DNA from 2 places in the Kitasatospora sp. NPDC001539 genome. Region 2 is predicted to be linked to the other one. Evidence: predicted binding sites of a transcription regulator. Region 2 holds the regulator's gene; the other holds the start of a gene.
What was found. The regulator HrcA, encoded in region 2, represses chaperone genes, less so after heat shock. The targets are predictions, from matches to a motif close to TTNGCACTCNGNNNNNCNGAGTGCNAA.
Positions count from the first base shown of each region.

Region 1: a site for HrcA is predicted at 2,910-2,936, ahead of ABT247_RS10075 (FmdB family zinc ribbon protein). Genes of this name have one in related genera too.

Region 1 is NZ_JBEPAK010000042.1:23,423-32,822, reverse strand. It holds gene ABT247_RS10085 (potassium/proton antiporter) at 1-1,025, shown strand, start outside; gene ABT247_RS10080 (MFS transporter) at 1,454-2,821, shown strand; gene ABT247_RS10075 (FmdB family zinc ribbon protein) at 2,948-3,271, shown strand; gene ABT247_RS10070 (hypothetical protein) at 3,586-3,861, shown strand; gene mscL (large conductance mechanosensitive channel protein MscL) at 3,892-4,308, shown strand; gene ABT247_RS10060 (hypothetical protein) at 4,384-4,671, opposite strand; gene ABT247_RS10055 (sigma-70 family RNA polymerase sigma factor) at 4,821-5,792, opposite strand; gene ABT247_RS10050 (phosphatase PAP2 family protein) at 6,229-7,041, shown strand; tRNA gene ABT247_RS10045 (tRNA-Arg) at 7,115-7,187, opposite strand; gene ABT247_RS10040 (glycosyltransferase family 39 protein) at 7,364-8,914, shown strand; gene ABT247_RS10035 (serine hydrolase) at 9,061-9,400, opposite strand, start outside.
Region 2 is NZ_JBEPAK010000052.1:8,198-17,597, reverse strand. It holds gene ABT247_RS11580 (Uma2 family endonuclease) at 1-451, shown strand, start outside; gene ABT247_RS11575 (DUF3097 domain-containing protein) at 458-1,285, opposite strand; gene pspAB (PspA-associated protein PspAB) at 1,317-1,901, opposite strand; gene htpX (zinc metalloprotease HtpX) at 1,955-2,875, opposite strand; gene hrcA (heat-inducible transcriptional repressor HrcA) at 3,178-4,212, shown strand; gene dnaJ (molecular chaperone DnaJ) at 4,286-5,428, shown strand; gene ABT247_RS11550 (16S rRNA (uracil(1498)-N(3))-methyltransferase) at 5,513-6,262, shown strand; gene ABT247_RS11545 (S41 family peptidase) at 6,343-9,400, shown strand, end outside.

The DNA of each region.
Region 1 (9,400 bases), on a different contig from region 2:
AGGCCGAGTCCGGCTTCAACGACGCGCCGGTGGTCATCCTCGTCGTCGCCTTCGCCACCACCGGGGAGCTGGACCCCTGGTACGTCATGATCGGCACGATCGTCGCCGAGCTGGCGATCGGCGCGGCGGTCGGCCTCGCCGTCGGCAAGCTCGGCGCGTACGGCGTCAAGCACGTCGCGCTGCCCTCCTCCGGCCTCTACCCGATCGCCGTGATGGCGCTGACCGTGCTCGCCTACGCCGGCGGCGCGCTGCTGCACGGCTCCGGCTTCCTCGCCGTCTACGTCTGCGCGGTGATCCTCGGCAACTCCAAGCTGCCGCACGGACCGGCCGTGCGCGGCTTCGCGGACGGGCTGGCCTGGATCGGGCAGATCGGCATGTTCGTGCTGCTCGGACTGCTCTCCGCCCCGGAGAGCATGGGCGACGCGGTGGTGCCCGCGCTGGTGGTCGGCGGAGTGCTGGTCTTCCTCGCCCGGCCGCTCTCGGTGGTGCTCACCATGACCCCGTTCAAGGTGCCCGGCCGCGAGCAGGCGCTGCTCAGCTGGGCCGGGCTGCGCGGGGCGGTGCCGATCGTGCTGGCCACCATCCCGGTGGTCTCCGGCGCCCACAAGGCCGAGGACGTGTTCAACATCGTCTTCATCCTGGTCGTCGTCTTCACCATGCTCCAGGGGCCGACGCTGCCCTGGGTGGCCAAGCGGCTGCGGATCGGCGAGGGCGCGCTGGGCCAGGACCTCGGCATCGAGTCCGCCCCGCTGGAGAAGCTGCACGGACACCTGCTGTCGGTCGCGCTGTCGCCGGCCTCGCGGATGGCCGGCGTGGAGGTCAGCGAGCTGCGGCTGCCCAAGGGGGCGGCGGTCACCCTGGTGGTGCGGGAGGGCAACTCCTTCGTGCCGGACAAGGCGACGGTGCTGCGCGGCGGGGACGAGCTGCTGGTGGTCACCACGGACGAGGTCAGCGAGGCGGCGGAGCGGCGGCTGCGGGCCGTGGACAAGGGGGGCAAGCTGGCGGGCTGGCTGTACGGGCGCTGAGGCCGCCGCGCCGGTCTCGGGGCGGACGCGGGGCCGGGGCGCGGGGGCGGGGCGGCGGCCGGGGCGCGGCCGGGGGGCGATCTGGAGCGCCTGGGGCGGTTGGGGCGGTCCGGGCGGTTGGGGCGGTCCGGGGCGGTCCGGCGCGCCCGGGCGGCGTGGGGCGGCTGGGATTCCTGGGGTGGCCTGGCGGAGTCTACGCGCGTAACTGTATGCTGGTTCGACTACGCCGTATAACCACCGCTAGACCACCCCCAGCATCTGCCTGACGCAGAGTTGGCGCGACCGCTCGGCGGCCGCGGTCCGGCCCCGGCCCACCAGGCCCGGCCGACCCGGTATCTACCCCGGTCGACGCGCGAGAGGACGACTCTCGGCGCCGTCGGGGCCACCCCATGCCCTGCCGCGCTACCAGGCAGCAGGAAGGACCGACCGTGACGGCCCGCCGAACGGTCGACACCGCCGCGGACAGCACCCCCGAGACCGCGGCCGACACCGTGGAAACCGCCACCGACGCCCCCGCCCGGGTCGGGTACGGGGAACTGCTGCGCACGCCCGGCGCCTGGACGTTCCTGTCCCCCGCCCTGGTCGCGCGACTGCCGTACGCGATGCTCAGCATGGGCATCCTGCTGCTCGTCACCCAGACCCACGGCTCGTACGGCACCGCCGGTACGGTCACCGCCGTCGCCGCGGTCTCCCAGGCCCTGATCGGGCCGCAGACCGGGCGCCTGGCCGACCGGTACGGCCAGGCCGCCGTGCTGGTCCCGACGGTGCTGGTGCACGCGGCCTCGGTCGCGCTGCTGATCGCCCTGGCCCTCGGCCACGCACCGGCCTGGAGCCTGTACCTGGCCGCCGTCCCCGCCGGGGCGAGCGTGCCGCAGATCGGCGCGATGGTCCGGGCCCGCTGGGTCGCCAAGTTCACCGCGGAGGGCGCCTCCCCGACGGCCGCGGCCAAGGTGAGCACCGCGTTCGCCTTCGAGTCCGTGACGGACGAGTTCACCTTCGTGATCGGCCCGATCCTGGCCGCCAACATCGCCGCCTTCGTCAGCCCGGCGGCCTCACTGGTCGCCGAGGCCTCGCTGACCCTGGTCGGCGGCCTCGCCTTCGCCGCCCAGCGGCGCACCGCCCCGGCCCGGATCGTTCCCCAGCCGGGTGCGCGGCGCGCCTCGGCACTCGCCTCGCCCGGCGTCCGGCTGCTGGTCGGGGCCTTCCTCGGGGTCGGCGCGGTGTTCGGTGGCATGCAGGTGTCGGTGAACGCCTTCGCCGACTCGGTCGGCCATCACGACGCCGGCGGCACGGTGTACGGGATCTTCGCGGGCGGCTCGATGCTGGCCGGTGTGCTGTACGGCGTGATCGCCTGGCGGCGGCCGGTCCAGCAGCGGATGGTCATGAGCTACACCCTGCTGGTGCTGGGCTGCTCGGTGCTGTGGGCGATGCCGAACCTGATCGCGCTGACGGTGGCCGGACTGGTCTGCGGTCTGGCCATCGCGCCCACCCTGATCAGCGGCTACACCCTGGTCGAGACGCTGGTCGCGGACGGTGCCAAGACGGAGGCCTTCACCTGGCTGACCGGTGCGATCGGACTGGGGCTGGCGGTCGGCTCGATGGCCGCGGGCAAGCTGATCGACGGCCACGGGCCCTCAGTCGGGTTCCTGGTGCCGGTGATCGGCGCCGGGCTGGGGCTCCTCGCGCTGGTGTCGATGCGGCACCTGCTGGTGGCGCCGGGCGGACCCGGCCGCGTGGTCGCCGGATCCGGCGAGCGCGGCGGCGCGGCGCAGCTGGTCGGCGCCGCCAAGGGCTGAACGGGCGGACGGCGGTGGTCCGGCACCGGCTCACGTCACACCGGAGTCGCTGGACTGATCCAGCGGAATGCCGCATCATTGACCATCGTTAGCACTCATCAGGCGAGAGTGCCAGGAGGAAGACAAGTGCCCACGTACCAGTACCAGTGCACCGAGTGCGGCAACGGCCTGGAGGCGGTGCAGAAGTTCACCGACGAGGCGCTGACCACGTGCCCCGAATGCCAGGGACGGCTCCGCAAGGTCTTCTCGGCCGTGGGCGTCGTGTTCAAGGGCTCGGGCTTCTACCGGACCGACAGCCGCTCGTCCTCCAGCAGCTCGGTGGGCGGCAGTGCGTCCTCCGGCTCCTCGACGTCGTCGTCGGGTTCGAGCTCGTCGTCGTCCTCTTCCGGCTCCTCGAGCTCGTCCAGCTCGTCGAGCTCCTCCAGCAGCCCGGCTGCGGCCGCGAGCTGATCTCGGCGCCGCCCCGCGGCGTTCCGTCCGGAAGTTTCGCGAAGGCCCGTCGGCCCCGCTTCGTGCGGGGCGGCGGGCCTTTCGCCTTTTCCCTGGCCGGGCCGGCCGCGTTCCGTCAGCACGGGGGTTCCGTCAGGCGGTCAGCACGGGGCTTCCGTCAGCGCGGGGAGGCTGGTCTCACTCGTTCGGGCGTACGAATCTATCCACAGGGGCGGGGTTATCCACAGGCTGCGGGAAAGGGATTTCCGTCCGCGCCCGGGACGCGCATCGTGTGGTTCACCGAAACCGACCGACCGAGTCCGGAGGTGACCTCGATGACGACCGTGAGCCCGTCCGTCCCGCTGCCCGCCCCCACCGTGCCGCCCCGATTGGAGCTGCCGAGCTTCCCGCCGATCCGGCGCGGCTGCGGCGGGTGGTACCGCTGGCGTCGCGCCGTCCGGCGGCGGGCCGGAGTGCCCGCGCTGGTGCTGCTCGCGGTGGCGGCGGCGCTGGCCTTCGGGCCGGCGCGGGCCGGAGCCGGACTGCCTCCGCCCGGGGGCTCCGTGAGCCGTACGGGTTGTCAATCCGGGATCGCCGAAGACCACCCGTAACCCAGGAACGACTTCGTCGTTCGAGGCGGCATGAAAGGCTTCAAGGAATTCCTGCTGCGTGGAAATGTCGTCGAACTCGCCGTCGCCGTGGTCATCGGCGCGGCCTTCACCAACATCGTCAACGCCTTCGTCAAGGGCGTGATCAATCCGATCGTGGGGGTCTTCGGCACGAAGGACCTGGCGTCCTACAGTTCCTGCCTCAAGGGGCCCTGCGAGGTCAGCTCCACCGGTGAGGTCACGTCCGGAATCCTCATCCTGTGGGGATCGGTGCTCAGCGCCGCCCTGCAGTTCCTGATCACTGCGGCCGTCGTCTACTTCGTGCTGATCGTGCCGATGAACCGGATGGCGGCCCGCCGCAAGTCCGCCGCCGAGGAGGCGGCGGAGGCCGAGGCCAAGGAGGTCCAACTGCTGACCGAGATCCGCGACGCGCTGGTCACGGCACGTTAGTCCCGCGCTCCCCCGATCCCGCGTTCCGTCGATCCCGCGTTCCGTCAGTCCGGCGGCAGGTCCGTCCGTGCCGTCTCAGTCCCCGTGGTGCGGGGGGCGCTGGCTGAGGTACCAGTCCAGGCCCCGTCCACCGCTCTCCCCCGTCCCGGGGCGCTCACCCCAGCCGGCGTCGGTGTCGTCCCGGGACTGCTGGTCGAAGGGGTCGCGGAAGTCCAGCCGGCTCTTGGCGGCGGCCGCCCGTCGGTCCGTCGACTCCTGGCCCGCCGCCCGGCCGCTCGCGTCCTGCCCCTGCCGATCGTGCTCGCCCTGGACCTGCCCGCCGTTCCCCTTCCGTCCCTGCACGCCCTGTTCCTGCTCGCTCACCTTGTCCACTCCCCTGCTCGCCTTCGCGCCGTCCTGTCCCTCCAGCGTAGGAGCCCCGTGGCACGCCGCGGGCCCGGGTGCGGGAGTTCCGCATCCGGGCCCGGGAGGGGCAGTCGGCTCGGTCGTCCGTGGCCGTTGCGCCGGGTACGTCAGGCGGCTTCGAAGCCCGCGTGGTCGGCGATCTTCTTCAGCTCGGCGAGCGCGTGCTTCTCGATCTGGCGGATCCGCTCGCGGGTGAGGCCGTGCTGCTTGCCCACCTCGGTGAGGGTGCGCTCGCGACCGTCCTCCATGCCGTACCGGGAGCGGATGATCGAGGCCGTGCGGTCGTCCAGCCGACCGATCAGGTCGTCCAGCTCCTCGCGGCGGAGCATGACCATCACGGCGTCCTCGGGGGACGTCGCCCCGGTGTCCTCGACCAGGTCGCCGAACTGGGTCTCGCCCTCGTCGTCGACCGACATGTTGAGGCTGACCGGGTCGCGCGCCCAGTCCAGCACGTCCTTGATCCGGGCCTCGGTGGTGTCCAGCTCGGCCGCGATCTCGGCCGGCTCGGCCTCGCGGCCCAGCTCCTTGGACTTCTCCCGTTGCACCCGCCGGATCCGGCCGAGCTCCTCGACCAGGTGCACGGGCAGCCGGATCGTCCGGGACTGGTCGGCGATGGAGCGGGTGATCGCCTGCCGGATCCACCACGTGGCGTAGGTGGAGAACTTGAAGCCCTTGGCGTAGTCGAACTTCTCGACGGCGCGCACCAGGCCGGCGTTGCCCTCCTGGATGAGGTCCAGCAGCGGAAGGCCGCTGCGCGGGTAGCGGCGTGCGACCGCGACCACCAGGCGGAGGTTGGAGCGGATGAAGACGTCCTTGGCGCGCTCCGCGTCCTCGGCTATCGCCTCCAGCTCCTCACGGGTGACGCCGTCCGGGAGTTGGTCCTCGTCCAGCAGGTGCTGGGCGTACACGCCGGCCTCGATCCGCAGCGAGAGCTCGACCTCCTCGGCGGCGTCGAGCAGGGGCGTCCTGGCGATCTCGTCGAGGTACATGCCGACCAGGTCGCGGTCGGCCTCGAGGTTGGTCGGGCGGGCCGCGCGACTCCGGTCGGCCCTGTCGCGAACGACGGCACGGGTGGCCATGCTTGCTCCCTTTGACTGGTGTTGCCGAGGTCTGCCTGCCCTGCCCCGCGGGGGCAAGAAGTGCGGGCCCTACGGGGGCTCACACGTAACGATCCAACGAACAGAATCCGGACAACATTCCCAAGTCACTCAGATTCTTCCCGGCGATGCAGTATCCTGCCGGTTTTCACTTCGGTTCTGACGGTCCGCGACCGTTCAGCCACGGTCCGCGCCCGTACGCGACTACCCGGACCGATCGAAGCGGAGCACGCCTTCACCGGCCCCACACAGAAAAGCCGCCTGACCGTTGAACCGGCGAGCGGGCGCGTACGTTCCCGTGCGCCCCGCCTTCCGCCCGCGCTCACACCCCGGCGCACGCAGGTCCTCCTCACAAAAGATGCCAAATCGCTATCGCCCCAGCTCCCCATCGGCGCGGCGCGCTGGGAAGGTGTCAGGCATGCACCTGACCAACAGCACGACCTCCGCTACCGAGCGTCACCGCGGCCTCCTCCGGGACGCCGCGGTCGCGCTGGGTTGTGCCGCGCTGTTCGGCCTCCTGGCGGTGCTGGTGACCGGCCACTGGCACCCTCTGCACGAGTTCGACCAGGACTGGGTCACCGAACTCCACATCTACGCACGGGAGCACCGGATCTGGACCGCCTCGGTGCAGACCCTCTCCGACATCGGCGGGCCCGTCACCATGCGTGTCCTCCTCGGCCTCGCGGCCACCTGGCTCCTGCTGATCGGGGCCAGGACGCTGGCCGGCTGGGTGGCCGCCCAGGCGCTGGTCGGGTGGGGCGCCCAGTGGGCGCTGAAGCTGGCCGTCGGCCGCCAACGCCCCGCCTTCGGCGACCCGGTCTCGCACGCCGGCGGTCCAGCCTTCCCCTCCGGGCACGCGATGGCCTCGGCGATCACCTGTGCCGTCCTGGTCGGCCTGGTCTGGTACCGGGTCCACCGCCGAGGCCGGACGGCCGCCTGCGCGGTGGCCGCGGGCACGGTGCTCACCATCGGCTGGACCCGGGTCGCCCTCGGGGTGCACTGGCCCAGCGACGTCCTGGCCGGCTGGCTGGCCGCCGGCGTCGTCCTGGGCGTGGTGACCGCCCTGATCGAGCTCTGGCGGCCGGGCGCCCTGGCCAGGGACGTACGGCGGGTCAACTGGCTCACCCGCCCCCGCGTCCAGCGGGTCATCGTGCCCTACGTCCGTCCGCCGCGCGCCGAGGACGCGGAGCTCGGCGACCCCGTCGACCGCCCGGACGAACCCGTCCGCTGACGGCCCCCGGCCGGCAACGCCGCAGGCCCCCGTCCGAGCCGGACGGGGGCCTGCGAGTTGCGGCGCCGTGCTGTGCCCCAGACAGGAATCGAACCTGCGACACCGGCTTTAGGAGAGCCGTGCTCTATCCCCTGAGCTACTGAGGCGAGGCCGGTCTGTGACCAGGCCGTTCACAGCGTACCGGATCGGGGGTCGCCTGGGGGCGGGTGGCCGGGGATGACGCCGGGGGGCGGGTGCCGACGGGGCGTCAGAGCAGGTCACGTAGCCTGCCGACAAGTGTTCCCATCGCCCCGGCACGCCGCCGAAGGAGACGAAGGCCGTGATGACAGCAGCTGTACGCCCGGCCGTCCGGTTGCTGGGGCAGGTGTGGTTCTGGCCCGCGGTGGTCATGCTGGCCGTCGGCTCGTACCGGGTGGGGACGCCCGAGCCCTGGCGGGACGAGATCGCGACCTGGACGGTGTCCACCCGTTCGCTGGGGGACCTGCTGGGGTTGCTCCGGCACGTCGACGCCAGCAACGGCGCGTACTACCTGCTGATGCACGGCTGGACGGCGGTGTTCGGGGCCTCCCCGGTGGCGCTGCGAATACCGTCCGTGCTGGCGATGGCGGCGGCCGCCGCGTTCGTGGCGCTGACCGCCGAACGGCTCTTCGGCGGCCGGCTGGCCGGGGTCGGGGCGGGGCTGCTGTTCACGGTGCCGCCCCAGGTGTCCCACTACGCGCAGGAGGCGCGCGCCTACGCGCTGGCGACCTGCTCGATCGCGGCCGCCACGTACTTCCTGCTGCGGGCGCTGGAGCGGCCCGGCCCGCGGCGGTGGGCGCCGTTCTGCACCGCGATGGTGCTGGCCGGGGTCTGGCACCTGGTCTCGTGGAGCACGGTCCTCGGGCAGGTCGCGGTGGTGCTGCTGCACGCTCGGCGCGGCCGGGCCGGGACGGGCCGGCGGATCCTGCGGCAGTACCCGGTCGCCCTCGCCGTGGCCGTGCTGCCGGTGCTGCCGGTGGCACTGCTCGGCAGTCGGCAGTCCGGCCGGCAGCTCGGCTGGCTGGAGACTCCGTCCTTTTCCGACCTGGTCGACTTCGACGGGCACCTGTTCGGCACGGAGCGGGTGGCCCAGGCGTTCGCCCTGCTGGCCCTGCTCGCCCTGCTGCTGCCCGGCCGACGCCTCCAGGCCTGCCAGCCGCTCCTGCTGGCGGTGCTGCCGGTGGTGGGCGTCTGGTCGGTGTCGCACAGCACCACGTCGTACTTCCTCGACCGGTACCTGCTGTTCACGGTGCCCGCCTGGGCGGTGCTCGCCGGCGGCGGGGTCGCGGCCGGGTACCGCGCGGTGGTCGACCGGGCCGGCGGGCGGCGATCTCTGGGAAGAATCGTTTCTCCTCGGGCCGCGGCCCTCACCGGCGGGCTGCTGGCGGCGGCCCTGCTCGCCGCACCGGCCGTGGCGGCGCTGCCCGCGCAGCCCGGGGTGCGGTACGCGGGCTCGCACACCCGCTCGGAGGAGCCGTTCCGGGCGGCGGCTTCGGAGATCGTCGCCGGCTACCGCCCGGGGGACGGGATGGCCGCCCCGATGGGCGACCAGTCCTGGGCGATGGTCTGGCCGGGTGTCAGCTACTACCTGCCCCGGAGCGTCCGGCCGTTCCCGGTCTTCGTGGCGCGCAGCGCCGACGACGCCGATGAGCTGACCCCCGAGGCCTGCCGGCAGCCCGCCGCCTGCCTGGGGGACGTGCCGCGGATCTGGCTGCTCGTCCTCGGGGACACCGCGGATCCGCTGGCGTCCGTGGCCGAGGACCAGGCGCAGGTGCTCCGGGCCCGGTACGGCGCGCCGGACGCGGTGGTGCCGCTCGGCGGGCTCACCCTCGCACTGCTCGACCGCACGACCTGAGACCCCCCGGACCTGAGACCCCGGACCTGAGACCCCGGACCTGAGAGCCCCCGACCTGAGATCCCCGACCTGAGATCTCCGACGACGCCGAAGGGGGAGCCGGTACCGGACCGGCTCCCCCTTTCGTGCTCCGCACCCGGCGTTGGTCAGAGCAGGCGCAGCAGCCGGGACTGGATGGACGGCGGGTCCAGGTCGGACTGGAGGGCCACCGGGACCTCCACCTTGTCGGCGCCCGAGCCCACCCGCAGCGTGCCGACCTCCTTGCCGGCCTTCTCGTGGTGACCGATCTTGGCCGGGTCGAGGGTGACGGTCCCGCTGACGCCGGGGAAGCCGGCCACCACCAGGTCCTTGGTCGCGACGACCGGGACGGTGCCGCCGAGCCCGTCGTCCACCGAGCCGACGACGTCGCCCTTCTTCACCAGGGTCTGACCGGTCAGCCCGTTCTGAGCGGCCTGGATCTGCTTGGCGCTCACCTTCAGCACGGTC
Region 2 (9,400 bases):
TGACATGGTCCACAACCTCATCGTCCTGGCGATCCAGTCCCAGCTCCCGCTCGGTCGGTGGCGTCCGCTCACCACCCAGGACGTGGCGATCCCCGGGCAGGCGAGTGAACCCCAGCCGGACCTGGTCGTCTTCGAACGCGGAGCGGTGGAGGAGCACGGCCGACTGCTGCCGTCGCCCGCGGTCACCCTGGTGGTCGAGGTGGTGTCGAGGACCAGTGTCGATCGTGACTACCGGACCAAGCGAGAGCTCTACGCCGAGGGCACCATCCCCGCGTACCTGATCGTCGACCCGATCAAGGGCGTGTGCGTGCTGCTCACCGAGTTGGGGGAGGATCCCGGGTCCGGGCTTCCGAGGTACCTTTCGGAGCGGATCAGCAAGTTCGGCGAGCCGGTTCCCATCGGGTTGCTCGACATCGAGCTGGACACCACGGAGTTCCAGAAGTACGTCTGACCGGTCTCACGCCGGCGACGTCACGAAGTCGATCAGCTCCTCGACGCGGCCCAGCAGTTCGGGCTCCAGGTCCTTGTAGCTGTTCACCGTCGACAGGATGCGCTTCCAGGCCGCCGGGGTGTCCACCGGCCAGCCGAGGCGCCGGCAGGTGCCCTCCTTCCAGTCCTCGCCCCGGGGGACCGCGGGCCAGCCGGGGATGCCGACGCTCGACGGCTTCACGGCCTGCCAGACGTCGACGTACGGGTGGCCGACGACCAGCACCGACTCGCCGGTGACCTGCGCGGCGATGCGGTGCTCCTTGGTGCCGGGGAGCAGGTGGTCGACCAGCACGCCGAGGCGGCGGCCGGGGCCGGGGGCGAAGTCGGCGACGATCGCGGGCAGGTCGTCGATGCCCCGCAGGTACTCGACCACCACGCCCTCGATCCGCAGGTCGTCGCCCCAGACCCGCTCGACCAGCTCGGCGTCGTGCCGGCCCTCCACGTAGATCCGGGACTCGCGGGCGACCCGTGCCCGGGCGCCGGGCACGGCGATCGAGCCGGAGGCGGTGCGCCCGGGCGCGCGGGAGGGTGCCGGGCCGGCGGGCCGGACCAGGGTCACCACCCGGCCCTCCAGCAGGAAGCCGCGCGGCACCATCGGGAACACCCGGAGTTTGCCGAAGCGGTCCTCCAGGGTGACGGTGAACCCCTCGGCGGTCTTCTCGCAGCGCACCACCGCCCCGCAGAATCCGGTGGCCGCGTCCTCGACCACCAGGTCCGGCTCGGCGGGCACCTCCGGAGCGGGGGTCTGCTTCTTCCACGGCGGGGTGAGGTCGGGTCCGTACTGGCGGCTGCGCATACGGGTGATCATAGGGACGGCGGACGGGCCGTCAGAGCCCCGGCGCGCCCCAGAGCGGGAACCAGCGGCTCAGGTCCTTCTCCAGCCGCAGGTCGTTCCCCAGCATCGCGTTGACCTGGAGCTCCAGCGGGCTGTTGCGCCGCTCGCCGCCGCCCGGCATCGGGGCGAACGGGTAGAAGGAACCGCGTTTGTAGAGGTACACCAGGGCCAGCGACTGGCCCTGCGGGTTGCGGAAGCCCACCAGCGAGCAGAGCAGCTGCGGACCGAAGCCGTTCGCCTCCAGCTCGCTGTTGACGGCGTGCAGGTCGTTCACCAGCTCGGGCAGTTCCTCGGGGGTGTGCCGGGCGAGCAGCCAGGAGTAGCCGTAGCCGTCCTTGGAGGCCTCCACCGGGACGCCGCCGCGTTCGGTGTCGGCGTCCAGCAGCGCCCGGACCTGCTGTTCGACCTGGACGAAGGCCGCGCCCTCGACGGCCGCGAAGCAGACCGAACCGAGCCCGGTGGGGGTGAAGGCGGCCCCGGCCTCCAGGGTGAGCGCGGCGGACGGCACGCCGAACAACTGGTCGAGGTCGGGCTTGACGGGCTTGGTGCGGCCGAACAGGGCGTCCAGGAATCCCACGGCGGTCCTTTCGGGGCGGAGGGGCTCGGCGGCCGAGGCTTCGGGGGAGGGGATCAGCGGCCGAGCTGCTCGGAGATCTTCGCCAGCTGCGCCAGCCGCTTCTCCAGCGTCGGGTGGGTGGAGAACAGCTGCGAGGCGGTCTCCCGGGCGCTCAGCGCGGGGGCGAAGTAGAAGGCGTTGTACGGCTGGGACTTGCGCAGGTCCTCGGTGGGGATGGCGGCGATCTGCCCGGTCACCTTGGTGAGCGCCGAGGCCAGGGCGCTGGGCCGGCCGGTGATCTGGGCGGCGGCCCGGTCGGCGGCCAGCTCGCGGTAGCGGGAGAGCAGCCGGGTGAGCAGGAAGCTGATCGCGTAGACGACCATCGACACCAGCGGGATGATCAGTGCCACGACGGCCGCGTTCTGGTCGTTGTTGCTGCGCCCGCCGCCCATGAAGCCGCCGTAGACGGCGATCCTGGTCATCGCCCCGGCGAGCACGCCGAGGAAGCCGGCGATGGTCATCACCGCGACGTCCCGGTGGGCGACGTGGGACAGCTCGTGCGCGAGGACGCCCTCGAGCTCCTCCGGTTCGAGGCGGCGCAGCAGGCCGGTGGTCACGCAGACCACGGCGTTCTGCGGGTTCCTTCCGGTGGCGAAGGCGTTCGGCATGTCGTTGTCGGCGACCGCCACCCGGGGCTTGGGCATGTCGGCGAGGGCGCAGAGCCGGTCGACGGTGCCGTGCAGCTGGGGGAACTGCTCCGCGCTCACCGGGCGGGCGCCCATCGCCCGTTCGGTGATCTTGTCGCTGAACCAGAACTGGGCCACGAACAGCCCGCCGGAGATCAGGACGATCAGCGGCCAGGCCCCGCGCAGCAGCGCGATCAGCAGGCCCGTGAAACCGACGTACAGCAGCCCGATCACGAACATCGTCGCGACCATGCGGCCGGTCAGGCCGCGGTCGGGTGCGAAGCGGGTGTGCTGGCCCGAGCTCGACATCGCTTGCTCCTCCGTTCGCCGTCGCTTTCGATGCTGCCACCCGGACGGCCCCGGGGCACCACCCCCGCACCGCGAGTTGCGGCGGCCGGGCCCGCGCCCCGGGGTCCGCGCCCCGGCGGCGCGCCCCCCGGACTGCGGGGAGGATCACCCCGGCCGGGCCGTTCCTGCGATAGGACCCGGGCCTTACACTGGCAGGTACGGTTTTGGCACTCGTGTGCGCAGAGTGCCAGGGTCGGGGCCCTTGCCCGAGCGGCCCGCAGCATCACAGACGGACAACGTGCGAAGACGGAGGTGCGTGCCCCATGGCCGGTGAGGTCCGCCAACTGGACGACCGCAAGCTCGCCGTGCTGCGCGCGATCGTCCAGGACTACGTCGGCACCGAGGAGCCGGTCGGCTCCAAGGCCCTGGTGGAGCGGCACAACCTCGGGGTCTCCCCGGCCACCGTGCGCAACGACATGGCGGCGCTGGAGGAGGAGGGCTACATCCACCAGCCGCACACCAGTGCCGGGCGCATCCCCACCGACAAGGGCTACCGGCTGTTCGTCGACAAGCTTGCCGAGGTCAAGCCGATGAGCGCCCCGGAGCGGCGGGCGATCCGGCACTTCCTCGACGGTGCCGTCGACCTGGACGACGTGGTCGCCCGCACGGTGCGGCTGCTCGCCCAGCTCACCCGGCAGGTCGCCGTGGTGCAGTACCCCTCGCTGACCCGCTCCACCGTCCGGCACATCGAGCTGGTGGCGCTCGCCCCGGCCAAGGTGATGCTCGTCCTGATCACCAACACCGGCCGGGTCGAGCAGCGGATGGTGGACTGCCCGGGCACGGTCGGCGAGACGCTTCTGGCCGACCTGCGGGCGCGGATCAACGCGCGGGCCGCCGGCCAGCGGCTGCCCGACGTCCCGGGCCTGCTGGAGGACCTTCCGGCGACCTTCGAGCAGATCGACCGCCCGACCGTCAGCACGGTCCTGGCGACCCTGTTCGAGGCGTTGGCCGAGCAGAACGAGGAGCGGATCATGCTGGCCGGCACGGCCAACCTGACCCGCCTCGGGCACGACTTCCCGCTGACCATCCAGCCGGTGCTGGAGGCCCTGGAGGAGCAGGTCGTCCTGCTCCGCCTCCTGGGTGAGACCACGGATGCCGCGATGACGGTCCGGATCGGGCGGGAGAACGCCTACGAAGGGCTGAATTCCACCTCGGTCGTGTCGGTGGGCTACGGTTCGGGCGACGAGAGCGTGGCCAAGCTGGGTGTGATCGGTCCGACCCGGATGGACTACCCGGGCACAATGGGGGCGGTGCGCGCGGTGGCACGGTACGTGGGGCAGATCCTGGCCGAGTCGTAGCAAGCAGCCACCGTCAGCCCTCTGGCGGTGGTGTCCAGTCGCACTACTACAGGCGGAACAAGCGGAGCATTTGGTGGCCACGGACTACTACGCGGTACTCGGCGTCCGACGGGATGCGGGGCAGGACGAGATCAAGAAGGCGTTCCGGCGCCTGGCACGCGAACTGCACCCGGACGTCAACCCGGACCCGAAGACGCAGGAGCGGTTCAAGGAGATCAACGCCGCCTACGAGGTGCTCTCCGATCCGCAGAAGCGCCAGGTCTACGACCTCGGCGGGGACCCGCTGTCGCCGGGTGGCGGCGGTGGTGCGGGCGGCTTCGGCGCCGGCGCGGCGGGCTTCGGCTTCTCCGACATCATGGACGCCTTCTTCGGCGCCGCGGCCGGCCAGCGCGGCCCGCGCTCGCGCACCCGCCGCGGCCAGGACGCCATGATCCGCCTGGAGATCACCCTGGAGGAGGCCGCCTTCGGCACCACCAAGGAACTCCAGGTCGACACCGCCGTCACCTGCACCACCTGCAGCGGCGAGGGCGCGGCCCCCGGCACCTCGGCGCAGACCTGCGACATGTGCCGCGGCAAGGGCGAGGTCTCCCAGGTCACCCGCTCCTTCCTGGGGCAGGTCATGACCTCCCGCCCCTGCCCGCAGTGCCAGGGCTTCGGCACCGTCGTGCCGACCCCGTGCCCCGAGTGCGCCGGTGACGGCCGGGTCCGCGCCCGCCGCACCCTGACCGTCAAGATCCCGGCCGGTGTCGACAACGGCACCCGGATCCAGCTGGCCGGCGAGGGCGAGGTCGGCCCCGGCGGCGGCCCGGCCGGCGACCTGTACGTCGAGATCGCCGAGACCACCCACACCGTCTTCCAGCGGCGCGGGGACGACCTGCACTGCACCGTCACCATCCCGATGACGGCCGCCGCGCTCGGCACCCAGGTGCCGTTGCAGACCCTGGACGGACTGGAGGAGGTCGACATCCGGCCCGGCACCCAGTCCGGCCAGTCGATCCCGCTGCACGGCCGGGGCATCACCCACCTGCGCGGTGGCGGCCGGGGCGACCTGATAGTGCACGTCGAGGTGCAGACGCCCACCAAGCTCGACGCCGAGCAGGAGGAGCTGCTGCGCCGGCTCGCCGTGCTGCGCGGCGAGGAGCGCCCGGCCGGCCAGTTCGCGCCGGGGCAGCAGGGCCTGTTCTCGCGACTGAAGGACGCGTTCAACGGCCGGTGAGCCGTCCGGAAGGGGGTGTCGGGGTCCGACCCCGGCACCCCCTTCGCGTTGCCGTTCCGCCCACCCCCTCCGGAGGACCACCCCATGACCGCCCCCGTCTTCGTCGTCGAGACCGAGCGGATCGCCGCCGCCGAGCCCGGGGCGCTGGTGCGCCTGGACGGGGCGGAGGGCCGGCACGCGGCCGCGGTGAAGCGGCTGGAGGCCGGCGAGGCGGTGACCCTCGCCGACGGCCACGGGCTCGGTGCGGACGGGACGGTCGCCGAGGTGCTCGGCAAGGACGCGATCGACGTCGCGGTGGCCGCCGTGCGCCGGGAGCCCGAGCCGGCGCCGCGGATCGTCGTCGTCCAGGCGCTGCCCAAGGGCGACCGCGGCGAGCTGGCGGTGGAGACCATGACCGAGGTCGGCGTGGACGTGGTGATCCCCTGGGCGGCCTCCCGCTGCATCACCCAGTGGAAGGGCGACCGCGGCGCCAAGGCGCTCGCCAAGTGGCGGGCCACCGCGAGGGAGGCCGGCAAGCAGTCCCGCCGGCTGCGCTTCCCCGAGGTGCGCGAGCTGATGACCACCAGGCAGCTGGCCCCGCTGCTGGCGCAGGCCGCGCTGGCCGCTGTGCTGCACGAGGAGGGCGCCGAACCGCTGGCGCACGCCGCGCTGCCGCAGGCGGGCGACATCGTGCTGGTGGTCGGCCCGGAGGGCGGGGTCTCCCCGGAGGAGCTGGCCGCCTTCGCCGAGGCGGGCGCGAAGCCGTACCGGCTGGGCCCGTCGGTGCTGCGCACCTCCACCGCCGGGGTCGCCGCCGGCGCCCTGCTCCTGGGCCGCACCGGCCGCTGGGCCTAGCGCCCGTCTTCAAACCCCCGCCCGCGGGGGAGTTGGGAAAAGCGCAGCGGCCCCCGCCCGGGCCTGCCTACGCTGGCCGGGTGACGGACTACCTGAGCACCTCCGCGGGCGCCTACCTGCGCCATCCCCATCTGCACGGTGACCTGGTCACCTTCGTCGCCGAGGACGACCTGTGGGTGGCCCCGCTGGACGGCGGCCGGGCCTGGCGGCTGACGGCCGACCACCTCCCGGTGCACCACCCGCGGTTCTCCCCGGACGGCCGGCACATCGCCTTCTCCTCGCCCCGGGACGGCGCCCCGGAGGTGCACGTGGTGCCGGTGGACGGCGGGCCGTCCCGGCGGCTCACCCACTGGGGCAGCCACCAGACCCGGGTGCAGGGCTGGACGGCCGACGGCCGCCCGATCGCCACCACCAGCGCCGGTGCGGCCAGTGCCCGCCACACCTGGGCGTACGCGGTGCCGCTGGACGGCGGCGAGCCGCTGCGGTTGCCGTACGGGCCGGTCGGCGGCCTGGCCTTCGAGCCGGACGGCGATCGCGTCCTGCTGGTGACCGTCAACAACCGCGAGCCGGCCTGGTGGAAGCGCTACCGGGGCGGCCGGGCCGGCAAGTTGTGGCTGGGGCGGGACGAGTTCACCCGCGTGCACGAGGAGTTGGACGGGCAGCTCGACTCCCCGCTGTGGGTGCCCGGTTCCGGAGGGCAGGACGGCCGGATCGCCTTCCTGTCCGACCACGAGGGCGTCGGCGAGCTGTGGTCCAGCCGCCCGGACGGGTCCGACCTGCGCCGCCACACCGGTGACCCGGACGGCTTCTACGCCCGCAACGCCAGCACCGACGGCACCAGGGTCGTCTTCCACCGGGCCGGCGACCTCTGGCTGCTGGACGACCTGGACGGCACCGAGCCGCGCCGCCTGGACATCCGGCTCGCCGGTCCGCGCACCGGCCGCCGCCCGGGCCCGGTGCACGCCGCGCACTGGCTGGAGTCCGTCGACCCGGACCGCACCGGCCGGGCCGCCGCCGTGGTGGTGCGCGGCGGCGTGCACTGGCTGACCCACCGGGAGGGCCCGGCCCGGGTGCTGGACGCGACCCCGGGGGTGCGCGGGCGGCTGGCCGCGGTGGTGCCGGGCGAGGACGGCGCCCAGGGCGTGCTGTGGGTGTCCGACGCCGAGGGCGAGGACGCCCTGGAGTACGCGCCCGCGGTGCACGGCGCCGAGCGGCGCAGGCTGGCCGCGGGGCGGATCGGCCGGGTCAACTCGCTGGTGGTCTCCCCGGACGGCAAGCAGGCGGCGCTCGGCGTGCACGACGGCCGGCTGCTGCTGGTCGCGCTGGCCGACGGCGCCGTGCACGAACTGGAGCGCAGCACCGACGGCGAGGTCAGCGGCCTGGCGTTCAGCCCGGACTCGGCCTGGCTGGCGTGGTCCCGCCCGGTGCACGGGGTGGGCCCCTACTCGCTGCGCCAGATCGTGCTGGCGAACCTGGCCACCCGCACCGTCGGCGAGGTCACCCAGCAGCGCTTCGTCGACACCTCGCCCGCCTTCACCGCGGACGGCCGCTACCTGGCCTTCCTGTCGGTGCGCAACTTCGACCCGGTGTACGACGCGCACGCCTTCGACCTGTCCTTCCCGAACGGCTGCCGCCCGTACCTGATCACCCTGGCCGCCGACACGCCGTCCCCGTTCGGGCCCCAGCGGGCCGGGCGGCCGCTCGGCGGGGAGGAGGACGAGCCCGGGGGCCGCGCGGCGGACGGCAGGGCGGAGGGCGAGGGCGGGGCCGAGGCCGTGCCGGTGACCAGGGTGGACCTGGACGGCATCGCCGACCGGATCGTCCCGTTCCCGGTGGAGGGCGGCCGGTTCCACGCGCTGTCCGCGGCCAAGGACGGCGTGCTGTGGACCAGGGCGCCGCTGCTCGGCGAACTCGGCGACGAGGCGGCCTCCCTGGACGACGAACGGCCGCGGCCGGTGCTGGAGCGCTTCGACCTCAGGAAGCGCCGGGTCGAGCAACTGGTGCACGGCGTCGACGGGTTCGCGGTCAGCGGGGACGGCACCCGGGTGGCCGTGCTGGACGAGGGCGAGCTGCGGATCGTCCCGGCCGACCGCAGGGCGGGCGGCGAGGACGACGAGACGACCGTCGACCTCGCCCGGCTGCGGGTGAGCGTCGACCCGGCCGCCGAGTGGCGGCAGATGTACGCCGAGACCGGCCGGCTGATGCGGGACAACTTCTGGCGCCCCGACCTCGGCGGGGTGGACTGGGCGGGGGTGCTGGAGCGCTACCGGCCGCTGGTCGAGCGGGTCGGCTCCCACGACGAACTGGTCGACCTGCTCTGGGAGGTGCACGGCGAACTCGGCACCTCGCACGCCTACGTGATCCCGAACGGCCGCTACACCGAGCCCGCGCGCCGCCAGGGCCTGCTGGGCGCGGACCTGGTGAAGGACGGCGAGCACTGGCGGATCGCCCGCATCCTGCCGGGCGAGTCCTCCGACCCGCGGGCCCGCTCGCCGCTGGCCGCACCCGGCGCGGCGATCCGCCCGGGCGACGCGGTGCTGGCCGTCGACGGCCGCCCGGTGGACCCGGTCACCGGCCCGGCGCCGCTGCTGGCCGGCACCGCCGGGCAGCCGGTGGAGCTGACCGTGGCCGGCAAGGACGGCACCGACCGGCGCCACCCGGTGGTCGTCCCGCTCGCCGACGAGGCGGCGCTGCGCTACCACGACTGGGTCGCCGGGCGGCGGGCCGCGACGCGGGAGCTGTCCGGCGGCCGGCTCGGCTACCTGCACATCCCGGACATGCAGACGGCAGGCTGGGCGCAGCTGCACCGGGACCTGAGCACCGAGATGACCCGGGAGGGCGTGATCGTCGACGTCCGGGACAACCGCGGCGGCCACACCTCGCAGCTGGTGATCGAGAAGCTGGCCCGCCGGATCGTCGGCTGGGACGTCATCCGGGACACCGCCAGCCCGGTGCCGTACCCGATGGACGCCCCGCGCGGGCCGGTGGTCGCGATCGCCAACGAGCTCTCCGGCTCGGACGGCGACGTCGTCAACGCCGCCATCCAGGCGCTCGGGATCGGCCCGGTGGTCGGCACCCGCACCTGGGGCGGGGTGATCGGCATCGACAGCCGCTACCGGCTGGTCGACGGCACGCTGG